3 regions of the Ensifer sp. 1H6 genome follow, and region 1 is predicted to be linked to each of the others. Evidence: predicted binding sites of a transcription regulator. Region 1 holds the regulator's gene; each other region holds the start of a gene.
The links. Region 1 encodes PhoB, which activates phosphate uptake and scavenging genes when phosphate is short. Its sites were predicted from a motif close to TGTCATNNANCTGTCAT; they were not measured.
Positions count from the first base shown of each region.

Region 2: the regulator PhoB is predicted to act here: its motif matches at 2,207-2,223, upstream of BKP54_RS03860 (UDP-2,3-diacylglucosamine diphosphatase).
Region 3: the regulator PhoB is predicted to act here: its motif matches at 2,325-2,341, upstream of BKP54_RS18835 (DUF47 family protein).

Region 1 covers NZ_MOAI01000017.1:8,338-12,740, forward strand. Annotated here, with positions in the region: gene phoU (phosphate signaling complex protein PhoU) at 1-615, shown strand, start outside; gene phoB (phosphate regulon transcriptional regulator PhoB) at 919-1,602, shown strand; gene BKP54_RS19950 (GcrA family cell cycle regulator) at 1,771-2,292, opposite strand; gene BKP54_RS19955 (aspartate aminotransferase family protein) at 2,714-3,913, shown strand; gene argF (ornithine carbamoyltransferase) at 4,043-4,403, shown strand, end outside.
Region 2 covers NZ_MOAI01000002.1:208,312-212,714, forward strand. Annotated here, with positions in the region: gene BKP54_RS03855 (MFS transporter) at 1-1,210, opposite strand, end outside; gene dgcA (N-acetyl-D-Glu racemase DgcA) at 1-38, shown strand, start outside; gene BKP54_RS03860 (UDP-2,3-diacylglucosamine diphosphatase) at 1,316-2,155, opposite strand; partial or broken gene BKP54_RS03865 (NADP-dependent malic enzyme) at 2,331-4,403, shown strand, end outside.
Region 3 covers NZ_MOAI01000015.1:116,424-120,826, reverse strand. Annotated here, with positions in the region: gene BKP54_RS18850 (GNAT family N-acetyltransferase) at 1-145, opposite strand, end outside; partial or broken gene BKP54_RS18845 (molybdopterin-synthase adenylyltransferase MoeB) at 145-916, opposite strand; gene recF (DNA replication/repair protein RecF) at 945-2,069, opposite strand; gene BKP54_RS18835 (DUF47 family protein) at 2,365-3,009, shown strand; gene BKP54_RS18830 (inorganic phosphate transporter) at 3,009-4,013, shown strand; gene BKP54_RS18825 (LysR family transcriptional regulator) at 4,256-4,403, opposite strand, start outside.

The sequences.
Region 1 (4,403 bases):
GAATCCGTTCGTGCGCTTGTCAATTCTGACCTCGCCTTGGCGCAGAAGGTGATCTCCGACGACACCATCCTCGATGAAGCCGAACGCCAGATCGGCGAAAAGGCAATCGTCACCATCGCCAAGCGCCAGCCCGTTGCTGCCGACCTGCGCGAGATCATGGGATCGATCCGCATCGCGTCCGATCTGGAGCGCGTCGGCGACCTCGGCAAGAACAACGCCAAGCGTGTCATCGCGGTTGCCGGCTCCGGCATCCCGCGCAAGCTGGCGCGCGGTCTCGAACACCTGGCAGAGCTTGCGCTGGTGCAGCTCAAGGAAGTCCTCGACGTCTACGCTTCCCGCTCGCCGGAGAAGGCCAACAGCATCCGCGAGCGCGACGAGGAGATCGACGCGATCTACACCTCGCTGTTCCGCGAGCTGCTCACCTACATGATGGAAGATCCGCGCAACATCACGCCCTGCACGCATCTTCTCTTCTGTGCCAAGAACATCGAGCGTATCGGCGACCACGCCACCAATATCGCCGAGACGATCTACTACATGGCGACGGGCGCGCAGCCGGAAGGCGAGCGTCCGAAGGACGACAATACGTCGACGCTGGGTGCCGTGAAGGACTAACGCATGTCGCGCAAAAGTGCGCAGCGGTTTTGCGATAACGACATGTGCAAAAACAAGAACTTAAAGCACAACAAGCGCATCTTAGAGATCGCGACGCGCTTTAAGACCCGGATACGTTCGAGTGCCTGCTTATGAACCTGCTCCGGTCGCAGCCCTGGTTGCGGCCCTGCTCTACTGCGTCTGAAGCTATACGTTTTCGCGCGTGCCTATGAAAACGCGCGGAGTGCTCCAGATTCTATATGTTCGAGCATCTCTTTGCGTTCGATCGAACGCGAGACGCTCTGGGTAAGGAGACGTTGCCTGATGTTGCCGAAAATCGCCGTTGTCGAAGACGAAGAGGCGCTGAGTGTCCTGCTGCGTTATAACCTCGAAGCCGAAGGGTTCGATGTTGATACGATCCTGCGCGGAGACGAGGCGGAGATCCGCCTACAGGAGCGCCTCCCGGATCTCCTGATCCTCGACTGGATGCTGCCGGGCGTTTCCGGCATCGAGCTTTGCCGCCGGCTGCGCCAACGTCCGGAAACCGAGCGCCTGCCGATCATCATGCTGACGGCGCGCGGCGAGGAGAGCGAGCGGGTTCGTGGCCTTGCCACCGGCGCCGACGATTATGTCGTCAAGCCGTTCTCGACCCCGGAGCTGATGGCCCGTGTCAAGGCGATGCTGCGGCGCGCCAAGCCCGAGGTCCTCTCGACGCTGCTTCGCTGCGGCGACATCGAGCTCGATCGCGAGACCCATCGCGTGCATCGCCGCACCCGCGAGGTCCGCCTTGGTCCGACGGAATTCCGCCTGCTCGAATTCCTGATGTCGTCGCCGGGCCGGGTGTTCTCGCGCTCGCAACTCCTTGATGGCGTCTGGGGCCACGATATCTATGTCGACGAGCGCACCGTCGACGTGCATGTCGGTCGCTTGCGCAAGGCACTGAATTTCTCGAGCATGCCTGATGTCATCCGCACCGTTCGCGGTGCCGGCTACTCGCTCGAAAGCTGAGCCAGCCGGCCACTGCAGCGCCGCGCATCTTAATGGACGCGCAAAGGTCGCTGTTGCATCTTGAATTGCGGCATGTTTCCTTGAAGCGAATACGAACCAGGGAAACATGCAGCAGCCAATAAAAAAGGGGCCGTGCGGCCCCTTTTCTGCATGTGGTTTTCGGTCGTCTCAGCGAGCGCGACGGCGCTCGGAGGTCGGCTGATAGGCAAGCCGCGCATGGAATGTGCAATAGGGCGAAGCTTCCGGGGAATCGTTGCCGCAGAAGTGGAATTCTTCCTTGAGCGGGTCGCCGATCGGCCATTTGCAGGTGCGCTCGGTCAACTGCGTCAGCTCCAGGCGGCGCGACATTGGCACGACCACATCCGTCTGGATGCGGAAATCCTGTTCGGCGACGAGATCGACTTCGACCTCTTCCTTGAGCACGGTCGCGCCGGCCGCACGGGTAACCGTCCGTGTCGTGACGCGCGAAGCGTAGTTCGGAGCGCGCGGCGCCGAAGTCGGGCGCTGCTTCGGCCGGGTCGCGGCGGTGGTTCCGCCAGCCTTGGCCCTGCCGGGCAGGCTCAGCCGGTGAACCTTGCCGATGACCGCATTGCGGCTGACGCCGCCGAGCTGTGCCGCGATCTGGCTCGCGCTCAGGCCCTCGGACCAAAGCTTCTTCAGTTTTTCCACCCGCTCGTCAGTCCAGTTCATTTCTGCACTCTCCGTTCTCAGCGTTGGCGATGACAGAATCTCTCACCACGCTCCGGACAGGCTCCGGAGCTGCAACGCGATAACACTTTTGGTGACTAGGCCCGCCGCATGCGTCTAGTAATTGAACATTAACCTACTGACCGGCGGACTCCGTGGCAAGAGTCCCGCGAATCGCGCCGAATCGATTTCTTGGTTTTCCCCAACTTGCTCGGTGGGCGTTGCATTTTTGCAAGCCCCGTCGCGTGATTTTTTCGTCGCATGGATCAGACCCGTCCGACCGCACTGCAAAGCTTGGTTTTGTTGACATTGCGCTGCGAAATAGGAATAGTGCCTGCGCCGCCGCAAGGCGGCATTTTTAATTTTTTGCCGCGCTCAACAGGGGCTCGGATCGATGCCGATAGCAATGAAGGAGAGGCTCGCCATGACTGCAACCACGCCGCTTTACGACACCTACATGCGTGCGCCGTTGCGTTTCGAGCGAGGAGAGGGCGTCTGGTTGATCGCCGAAGACGGCTCGCGCTATCTCGACTTCGCCGCCGGCGTCGCCGTCAACTCGCTTGGCCATGCGCATCCGCATCTGGTCGAGGCGTTGAAGGCGCAGGCCGAGAAGGTCTGGCACCTGTCCAACCTTTATGAGGTCCCCGGCCAGGAGAGCCTTGCACGCCGGCTGACGGCCGTCACCTTCGCCGATCGTGTCTTCTTCACCAACTCGGGTGCCGAGGCGCTCGAATGCGCGATCAAGACTGCGCGTCGCTACCACTATGCCAAGGGCAATCCGGAGAAGTTCCACATCATCACCTTCGAGGGTGCCTTCCACGGACGCACGATCGCGACCATCGCGGCGGGTGGTCAGCAGAAGTACATCGAGGGCTTTGGCCCGAAGGCCCCGGGTTTCTATCAGGTTCCCTTCGGCGATATCACGGCGCTCAAGGATGCGATCACCGACGAGACGGCGGCGATCCTGATCGAGCCGATCCAGGGCGAGGGCGGCATCCGCCCGGTCACCAAGGAATTCATGCAGGAGCTGCGCGCGCTTTGCGACGAGTTCGGTCTGCTGCTGATCCTCGACGAGGTCCAGTCCGGCGTCGGCCGCACCGGCAAGCTTTTCGCCTATGAATGGGCTGGCATCCGTCCGGATATCATGGCTGTCGCCAAGGGCATCGGCGGCGGCTTCCCGCTCGGTGCCTGCCTTGCGACCGAAGAGGCGGCTGCCGGCATGGTCGCCGGTACGCACGGTTCGACCTATGGCGGCAACCCGCTTGCCATGGCTGTCGGCAACGCCGTGCTCGACGTCATCCTGGCCGACGGTTTCCTGGAGCATGTCCGCGACGTGGCCCTGGTCTTCCGCCAGGGCCTCGCGTCGTTGAAGGACCGTTTCCCCGATGTGATCGAGGATATCCGCGGCGACGGCCTGATGCTCGGCATCAAGGCGAAAGGCCCTTCGGCCGATCTCCTGAAGGCGATCCGCGCGGAGAAGCTGCTGGCTGTTCCGGCCGGCGAAAACGTCCTGCGCCTGTTGCCGCCGCTGACGGTGACCGCCGCGGAAGCGCGCGAAGGCCTGGCGCGGATCGAGCGCGCGGCCGAAGCCGTGAGAAGCAGCAGCGGTACCGCCGCAGCCTAATTTGTGAACCCGGAGATCGGCAGCGATTTTCCCAAGGGTCCATGCGCGAGCCCAAGGTGTCGAGCGTTCTTTTGGCTCTTCGACACCGGTCGCGCTCCACGGGCCATTCTGAGACAGGAATTGACTACGATGGCAGGCACAAGACATTTCATCGATCTTTCGGCCATGACGGCAGCCGATCTGCGCACGATCATCGATGACGCACGCGTGCGAAAGACGGCGACGAAGGCCGGAACCGCCGAAAAGCCGCTCGCCGGCAAGATGTTGGCGATGATCTTCGAAAAGCCTTCGACCCGCACGCGCGTCTCCTTTGACGTCGGCATGCGCCAGCTCGGCGGCGAAACCCTGTTTCTCTCGGGCACCGAAATGCAGCTCGGCCGCGCCGAGACCATCGGCGACACTGCCAAGGTGCTGTCACGCTACGTCGATGCGATCATGATCCGCACCACCGATCATCGCCGTCTTCTCGAGCTTGCCGAGCACGCCACGG
Region 2 (4,403 bases), on a different contig from region 1:
CGCTGGTCTTTCCGCCGGAACCACGCCTCTGGGGCTGAAGATACCAGGCGGCAACGGCAAAGCAGCAGCCGGCAAAGGCGACGACCGACATCGAATAGAACCCGTTCACCCCGTACCAGGCGTAGAGATAGCCGGACAGGAAGGTGAGGATCGCCGTGAAAATGCCGGTGTAGAAGAAATAGAGCCCCTGGGCCGATGCCTCCTGCTCCTCGACGACGCGCTCCACCAGCTTGTTCTGCATGCCGGTGTGCATGATCGCATAGGTGAAGGCGTGGAAGCACTGCAGCACGAAATAGCCGGAAAAGCCGAGATCCATCGGGAAGATGATCCAGCGCACGACCGCCAGCGAGCAGCCGGACAGGATCATCGTCCAGACGCTGAAGCGGCGGATGATCGCCTTGGCGAAGATGAACATCGTCACTTCAGCAGCAACGCCGGCACTCCAGAGGATGCCGATCTCCGTGCCGCTATAGCCGATATGCTGCCAGTAGATTGCCGAGAAAGCGAAGAGCATGGCGTGGCTGGCGTTCACCAGCGTCACGCCGATCAGCAATAGCTGCAGATCGAGCTGGCGCAACGATTGCGGCGGAGGCTCGGTCAGCGCCGTGATCGGTGACGGGCGCCGCGGTCGGCCGACCTTTGGCGCCGCAAAGGCCATCAGGATCGTCAGGCCGAAACCGACCGCCATCGCCGGCAGCACCATGTCGCCACCGAAGATGCCGATCATCCAGCCGCCGAGCATGGTTGCGCCGATGAAGGCGACGGAACCCCAAAGCCGCATCTGCGCATAATCGAAACCCCAGCGCCGGACGCCGGAAAGCGCGATCGCCTCGACGATCGGCACATAGGGCGAATAGACCGCCGATTGCAGCGTATAGATGATCAGAACCGGCCAGAACTCCCGGGCGTAGAACAGCACGAAAGCCGTCGCCAGCGACAGGAAACCTGACCAGATCAAAACGATCGTGCGCTCTCCGAGCCGATCGGCGATCACACCGGCAATTGGCGCGGTGATCACGCGTACGAACATCGGCAGCGCCAGCACGACGCCGATCTCGAAATCGCTCATGGAAAGCGTGCTCAACCAGACCGGAAAATACGGCATTGCGAAACCGTTGACGATCAACGGAGCGCAGAAGAGCAAGGCGATGCGAAGCGCAAAATGACGCGGCGGAGGGCCCACAGTTGCGGGCGCTTGGGAGGGAATCATGGGAGAACCTGATGGCTATCGGCCAGCAATAGCATAGCCCGCTGCCGGATCGCCATAACCTAGATTTCACTACAAGCGACGCTTGCGCCCTCGCCGGCGTTCCCGTCAGGCTGCCCGTTGCGTCAGCAGGTGCGCCAGAAGCCGTTCGGCTTCGGCCGTTCCCTCGGCCTCTGCGACGCCGCCGCGCATCTGATGCCAGGTGATCAGTTCCATGGTGCCGTCGTGGTGTTCGGCGATCGCCGTGCAGCTTTCGACCCAGTCGCCCGTGTTGATGTAGCGCACGTCGCCGATATCCTCGATGACCGCATGGTGGATATGGCCGCAGATCACGCCCTGCGCATCATGCCGCCGCGCCTCGTCGGCAACCACCTTCTGGAACTCACCGATAAAGTTGACGGCGTGCTTCACCTGCAGCTTCGCCCAGGAAGAGAACGACCAATAGGGCATGCCGAGCCGGCGACGAACGGCGGCCAGGCCGATATTGATGGCGATCGCCGTATCGTAGGCCCAGTCGCCGAGATAGGCGAGGATGCGCGCATTGCGCACGACCACATCGAATTCGTCGCCATGCAGCACCAGATAGTTGCGGCCGTCGGCACCCTTGTGCATATGGCGCTGCGCCACTTCGATGCCGCCGAAGTGAACACCCGGGAAATCGCGCATGAACTCGTCGTGATTGCCGGGGATATAGATGATGCGCGTGCCCTTGCGCGCCTTGCGCAGCAGCTTCTGGACGACGTCGTTGCAGTTCTGCGGCCAGTACCAGCTACGCTTCAACCGCCAGCCATCGACGATGTCGCCGACGAGAACGATGGTCTCAGCCTCGTGATGGCGCAGAAAATCAATAAGAAAGTCGGTCTTGGCGGCCTTGGAGCCGAGGTGGACGTCGGAGATGAACAACGTCCTGAGGTGTCTTACGGAATTGATTTGCGGTGCCGCCATCATACCAGCCTCGTCTTGATTGAGCCTTCTGGGGCCCGTCAAAACCAGACTCGTGTTTCAGGAAGATGACACGGACGCCGGCCGCTTCGTCGCACCGGCTTAAAAGAACCGCGCAAAAACTGTACGCGGTTCGCAATTCATGCCACAAGGCCACGTCCAAAAAAGAGGAATGCAGACTATGAGCACGGGCGACAAAACGAAATCCCAGACAGGTCCGGTCAGCGGCGACATCGACCAGCAGGCCCTTTTCTTCCACCGTTACCCTCGCCCTGGGAAGCTCGAAATTCAGCCCACCAAGCCGCTCGGCAACCAGCGCGATCTCGCGCTCGCCTATTCGCCCGGTGTGGCTGCGCCCTGCATCGCCATCCGCGACAATCCTGAAACGGCTGCCGACTACACGGCACGCGCCAACCTTGTCGCGGTCATTTCCAACGGCACGGCCGTTCTCGGCCTCGGCAATATCGGTCCGCTTGCCTCCAAGCCGGTCATGGAAGGCAAGGCCGTCCTGTTCAAGAAATTTGCCGGCATCGACGTCTTCGACATCGAGATCGACGCGGCGAGCATCGAGCGTATGGTCGATGTCATCTCGCGCTCGAGCCGACCTTCGGCGGCATCAACCTCGAAGATATCAAGGCGCCGGAATGCTTCGAGGTCGAGCGCCAGTTGCGCGAAAAGATGCAGATCCCCGTCTTCCATGACGACCAGCATGGCACCGCGATCATCGTTGCGGCCGCAATCCTCAACGGTCTGGAACTGGCCGGCAAGGACATCGCCAAGGCCAAGATCGTTACCTCGGGTGCAGGTGCCGCAGCGCTCGCCTGTCTCAATCTGCTGGTCACGCTTGGCGCCAAGACCGAAAACATCTGGGTGCACGACCTCGAAGGCCTCGTCTACAAGGGCCGCGAAGTGCTGATGGACGAATGGAAGTCCGTATACGCGCAGGAAAGCGACAACCGGGTATTAGCCGACAGTATCGGCGGCGCCGACGTTTTCCTCGGTCTTTCCGCCGCTGGAGTCCTGAAACCGGAACTGCTGGTGCAGATGGCCGAAAAGCCACTGATCATGGCGCTCGCCAACCCCACGCCCGAGATCATGCCGGAGGCAGCGCGCGCGGCGCGCCCCGACGCGATGATCTGCACCGGCCGTTCGGATTTCCCCAACCAGGTCAACAACGTGCTTTGCTTCCCGCACATCTTCCGCGGTGCGCTCGACTGCGGCGCAAGCACGATCAACGAAGAAATGAAGATGGCGGCGGTCCGCGCCATTGCCGGCCTTGCCCGCGAGGAGCCGTCCGACGTGGCCGCCCGCGCCTATTCCGGCGAGACGCCGGTCTTCGGTCCCGATTACCTGATCCCCTCGCCCTTCGACCAACGCCTGATCCTCCGGATTGCGCCGGCGGTTGCCAAGGCTGCCGAGGAAAGCGGCGTCGCCACCCGCCCGATCCAGGACTACGACGCCTATCTCGACAAGCTGAACCGCTTCGTCTTCCGCTCGGGCTTCATCATGAAGCCGGTCTTTGCCGCCGCCAAGAATGCGCAGAAGAACCGCGTGATCTTCGCCGAAGGTGAAGACGAGCGCGTGCTGCGCGCCGCCCAGGTGCTGCTGGAGGAAGGCACGGCCCGCCCGATCCTGATCGGTCGTCCGCAGATCATCGAGACGCGCCTGCGTCGCTACGGCCTGCGCATTCGTCCGGATATCGATTTCGAGGTGGTCAACCCCGAGGGCGACCCGCGCTACCGCGACTACGTCGAGGACTATTTCGCCCTCGTCGGCCGTCTCGGTGTCATTCCGGAAGCTGCCCGCACGATCGTCCGCACCAACACCACCGTCATTGGGGCGCTTGCCGTCAAGCGCGGCGAAGCCGATGCGCTAATCTGCGGTGTCGAAGGGCGTTACAGCAAGCACCTGCGCGACGTCTCGCAGATCATCGGCAAGCGCGACGGCGTGCTCGATTTCTCGGCCCTCAGCCTGCTGATCTCGCAGCGTGGCGCCACGTTCTTCACCGACACCTATGTCAGCTACTGCCCGAGTGCCGAAGAAATCGCCCAGACCACCGTCATGGCGGCGCAGGAGATCCGGCGCTTCGGCATCACGCCACATGCCGCCCTGGTCTCGCATTCGAACTTCGGCTCGCGCGATTCCGAGAGTGCCACCAAGATGCGCCAGGCGCTTCAGCTTGTGCGCGAACTCGCGCCCGATCTGGAAGTCGATGGCGAAATGCACGGCGATTCGGCCATCTCCGAAGTGCTGC
Region 3 (4,403 bases), on a different contig from region 1:
CCTTCTCGCTCAGCCCCTCAATCGTTAGCGCATGGGCCGAGGATGGCGGATCAATCCGCCCGTCCATATAGGCAAAGGCGTCAAGGATCAGGGCCAGCAATTCCTTGTAGCGATCGAAGGCAGCGTCGATCCTGATGATCTGCATCAGTCTGCGCTCCTGTCCTTGCGCCGGCGATAGCGGATGGTGCTGAATTGCGCCGAGAGAGCGTCATACATCAACAGCCGACCGACGAGTGGCTCGCCGATCCCGGCGATCACCTTGATGGCTTCCATAGCCTGCAATGTTCCGATGACGCCGGTGAGCGCGCCGATGATGCCGGCCTCGGCACAGGAGGGCACGACGCCCGGCGGCGGCGCTTCGGGAAAGAGATCGCGGTAGGACGGGTTCGGTTCGCCATCCGCGCCCGAGCGATAAGGCATCAGCACTGTAAGCGAACCGTCGAAGCGGCCGACTGCACCGGTGACGAGCGGTATGCCGACGGCTGCTGCCGTATCGGCGGCGAGATAGCGCGTGTCGAAATTGTCCGAGCCGTCGATCACCAGATCATATTGGCGCAACAGCGCCTCGGCGTTGTCGGCTGCCAGACGAAGGGGATGCCTCTCGACCACCACATGCGGATTGAGCGCGCCGATCGCTGCCGAGGCGCTCTCGACCTTTGTCTGGCCAATATCGGCCGTGCGGTGGATCACCTGCCGCTGCAGGTTCGACAGCGACACCACGTCATCGTCGACGATGCCCAGCGTGCCGATGCCGCGGCGGCGAGATATTGAAGAACAGGAGCGCCGAGGCGCCGGCGCCAATGACGAGAACGCGCGCCGCCTTGAGTTTCTGTTGCCCCCCACCGCCGAGTTCGGGCAGCATGATGTGGCGCGCGTAGCGGGCAATTTCCGATGATTCGAGGCTTGTACTAGTCATGAGCGGACACTTTCCATGATCGGTTCCATCATCCCGATACGCTTCCGTGCTCCACCGTCAGGAACCGGCCGCGATCGCCGAGCGCGTCGAACATCGCACGGTCCGTCCCGGTCATGAAGGCCTGGCCGCCAAGTCCGTCGACGAGATCGAATAGGGCGGCGCGGCGGCCCATGTCGAGATGCGCGGCGATCTCGTCGAGCAGCAGGATAGGAGCGTGACCGGTCATGTCGCCGACGAGGCGCGCATGGGCAAGAACCAGGCCGACGAGCAGCGCCTTTTGCTCGCCGGTCGAGCAGCGCTCGGCTTCCATGTCCTTTTCGCGGTGGCGAATCAGGAGGTCGGTGCGGTGCGGTCCGTCCAGTGTCCGGCCGGCGGCCGCGTCGCGCGCCCGGCCCTCGCGCAGCATGGTGAGATATTGTTCTTCGAGGTCGAAGGCTGGCTTGTGGCTCTCGTCGTCGAGGAAGCCCGCCAGCGCCAGGCGCGCAGATGGAAAGACGCTGTCGCCGGTGTTTCTCTCGACGAGCGCCGTCAGCAGACCCAGCATCTCCTGCCGTGCGAGCGCCATCGACACGCCGAGCCCCGCCATTTCCCGCTCGATGGCAGTCAACCAGGCCGGGTCGGGACGAAAGTCGCTGAGGAGCCGATTGCGGCTACGCATGGCACGGTCGAATTCGCTGGCGCGCTTCCCATGCTCCGGATCGAGCGAAAGCACCAGCCGATCGAGGAAACGGCGGCGATCGGCCGACGGGCCGGTGAAGAGCCCGTCCATGGCCGGCGTCAGCCACAGCACGCGCAGATGGTCGGTCAGCTCATCGACCGTACTCGCTGTCGTGCCGTTCAGCCGCAGGCGTCGTGATTGCCCCTCACTGGTGCCGGCCGTGCCGGTACCGATCTCGACCGGGCCTTCCATGCCCACGACTTCGGCAAAGACCGAGAAGCCGTCGCTTGCGCCGACGCGAGCGACATCGGCATAGGCCGCACGCCTGAGGCCACGGCCTGGCGACAGAAACGACACCGCTTCCATCAGATTGGTCTTGCCGGCGCCGTTCTCGCCGGTCAGCACGACGTGCCTCTGGTCGAGCGCCAGCGACAGCGCCGCATAATTGCGGAACTCGCTCAGCTTCAGGCGATTGAGAAAGACCTTTTGTGGCATTTCGGGTCCGGATTCGACGTCGGCGCCAGTCGCAGCGCCACGCGTCGAACAGGACGTGCAAAGGACGCTGCAACACTTGCTGCATAGCTCCATAAATCGATGCCGATTTAAGGAGCTATGCAGTAGGACGAAAGCGGGCTTTAAGGCAAGACGAAAGGTGACCTGAGTCATTTCCAGGCAAAATTGCGCGATAACGGCGGGGAAAGCCTTATAATCCCAGTCGTTCAGCGCTTTTCTTGATCGCTTGCGTACAATATGACAGCCGCATGACAATCCACGAACGGATATATTTGTGATGCTGGCTTGGTTCCGCAAACTCCTTCCCCGCGAAGACAGCTTTTTCGATCTCTTCGCGCAACATTCGCGTACCGTCGTCGGTGCCGCCGAAGCGCTCGACAAGCTCCTCGCCGGCGGCGACGATCTCGAAAAGCACTGCGACCGGATCGTCGCGCTTGAAGACGAGGCAGACGGTGTCACCCGCGAAGTGCTTCTGGCCGTTCGTCGCTCCTTCATCACGCCGTTCGATCGTGGCGACATCAAGGATCTCATCCAGTCGATGGACGATGCCATCGACATGATGCACAAGACGGTCAAGACCATCCGGCTCTACGAGCAGAAGACCTTCGATCCGGGCATGAAGGAAATGGGCGTCATCGTCGTCCAGGCGGCGCACCTGATCGCCGAGGCCATTCCGCTGCTCAATCGCATCGGCGTCAACCACGGCCGGCTCATCGCCATCGCCGAAGAGGTCACGCGCATCGAAGGCCGGTCCGACGAGCTGCACGACCAGGGCCTGAAGGATCTTTTCCGCCGCTACGGTGCCAACAATGCCATGGCCTACATTATCGGTAGCGAGATCTACGGCGAGCTCGAGAAGGTCGTCGACCGCTTCGAGGACGTCGCCAACGAGATCAGCGGCATCGTGATCGAGAACGTCTGATGGACGCGACGCTCGCCCTGCCGTTGCTCGTCGCCCTCATTGCAATCGCCCTGTTCTTCGACTTTCTCAACGGGCTGCATGACGCCGCCAACTCGATCGCAACCATCGTTTCGACCCGGGTGCTCCGGCCGCAATATGCGGTCATGTGGGCGGCGTTCTTCAATTTCATCGCCTTCCTGTTTTTCGGCCTGCATGTGGCCGAGACGCTCGGACGCGGCATCATCGATCCCGGCATCGTTACGCCGCTGGTGATCTTCTCGGCCCTGATGGGGGCGATCGTCTGGAACATCGCGACCTGGATCTTCGGCATTCCGTCGAGTTCGTCGCATGCGCTGATCGGCGGCCTCGTCGGTGCCGGCCTAGCCCGCACTGGCGGCGATGCCATCGTCTGGACCGGTCTCTTGAAGACGGTCGGCGCCATCGTGATGTCGCCGATGATCGGCTTCTTCCTGGCGCTGCTCCTGATCCTCATCGTTTCCTGGCTGTTCGTGCGCCGGACGCCTTTTGCTGTCGACCGTACCTTTCGGGTGATGCAGTTCGTCTCGGCGTCGCTCTATTCGCTCGGCCACGGCGGCAACGATGCGCAAAAGACCATGGGCATCATCGCCGTGCTCTTGTTCTCGCAGGGCTATCTCGGCTCCGAGTTCTATGTGCCGTTCTGGGTGGTGATCACCTGCCAGGCGGCGATCGCGCTCGGCACGCTGTTGGGCGGTTGGCGCATCGTGCACACCATGGGCTCGAAGATCACCAAGCTCAATCCGATGCAGGGCTTCTGCGCGGAAACCGGCGGCGCCATCACGCTGTTTGCCGCCACCTGGCTCGGCATTCCGGTGTCGACCACCCACACGATCACCGGCGCGATCATCGGCGTGGGTGCCGCCAAGCGTGTCTCGGCGGTGCGCTGGGGCCTTGCCGGCAACATTGTCATCGCCTGGTTCGTGACGATGCCGGCCGCTGCTGCGATTTCGGCGCTCACCTACTTCGCAGTCGATCTGTTCCTGTGACCCTGTCCGCCTCCGGCTGCAATGCCGGGGGCGGGGCTCGCGGTTGGGGAGAGAGCCTCCGCATTGGCGGTGGGACTGAGCGTCATGAGACGATCCAGTTCAGGGAACAGGCGTCCGACTTTCGGTTGCAAGGCTCGTCCGGGATATCCGGCCCGGTCGTGATCGCGACTTGGGCGGCGCCCATCAAGATGTAGCGAATGGGGGTTGCGCATGAACGGTCGCGCCCACAGCCGCGCAGCGGTTCACGGGTCCCAGTGCGGAGGATCGCCAAAGGTCTTCTTCAGATGATCGGTAATTGCCCGGAGCTTGGCCGACGGCCGTCGGCCCTCCGGATGGGCCATGTAGATGAATTCCGGCTCTGGGCGAAAACCGACATCGATCTCGCGAAGC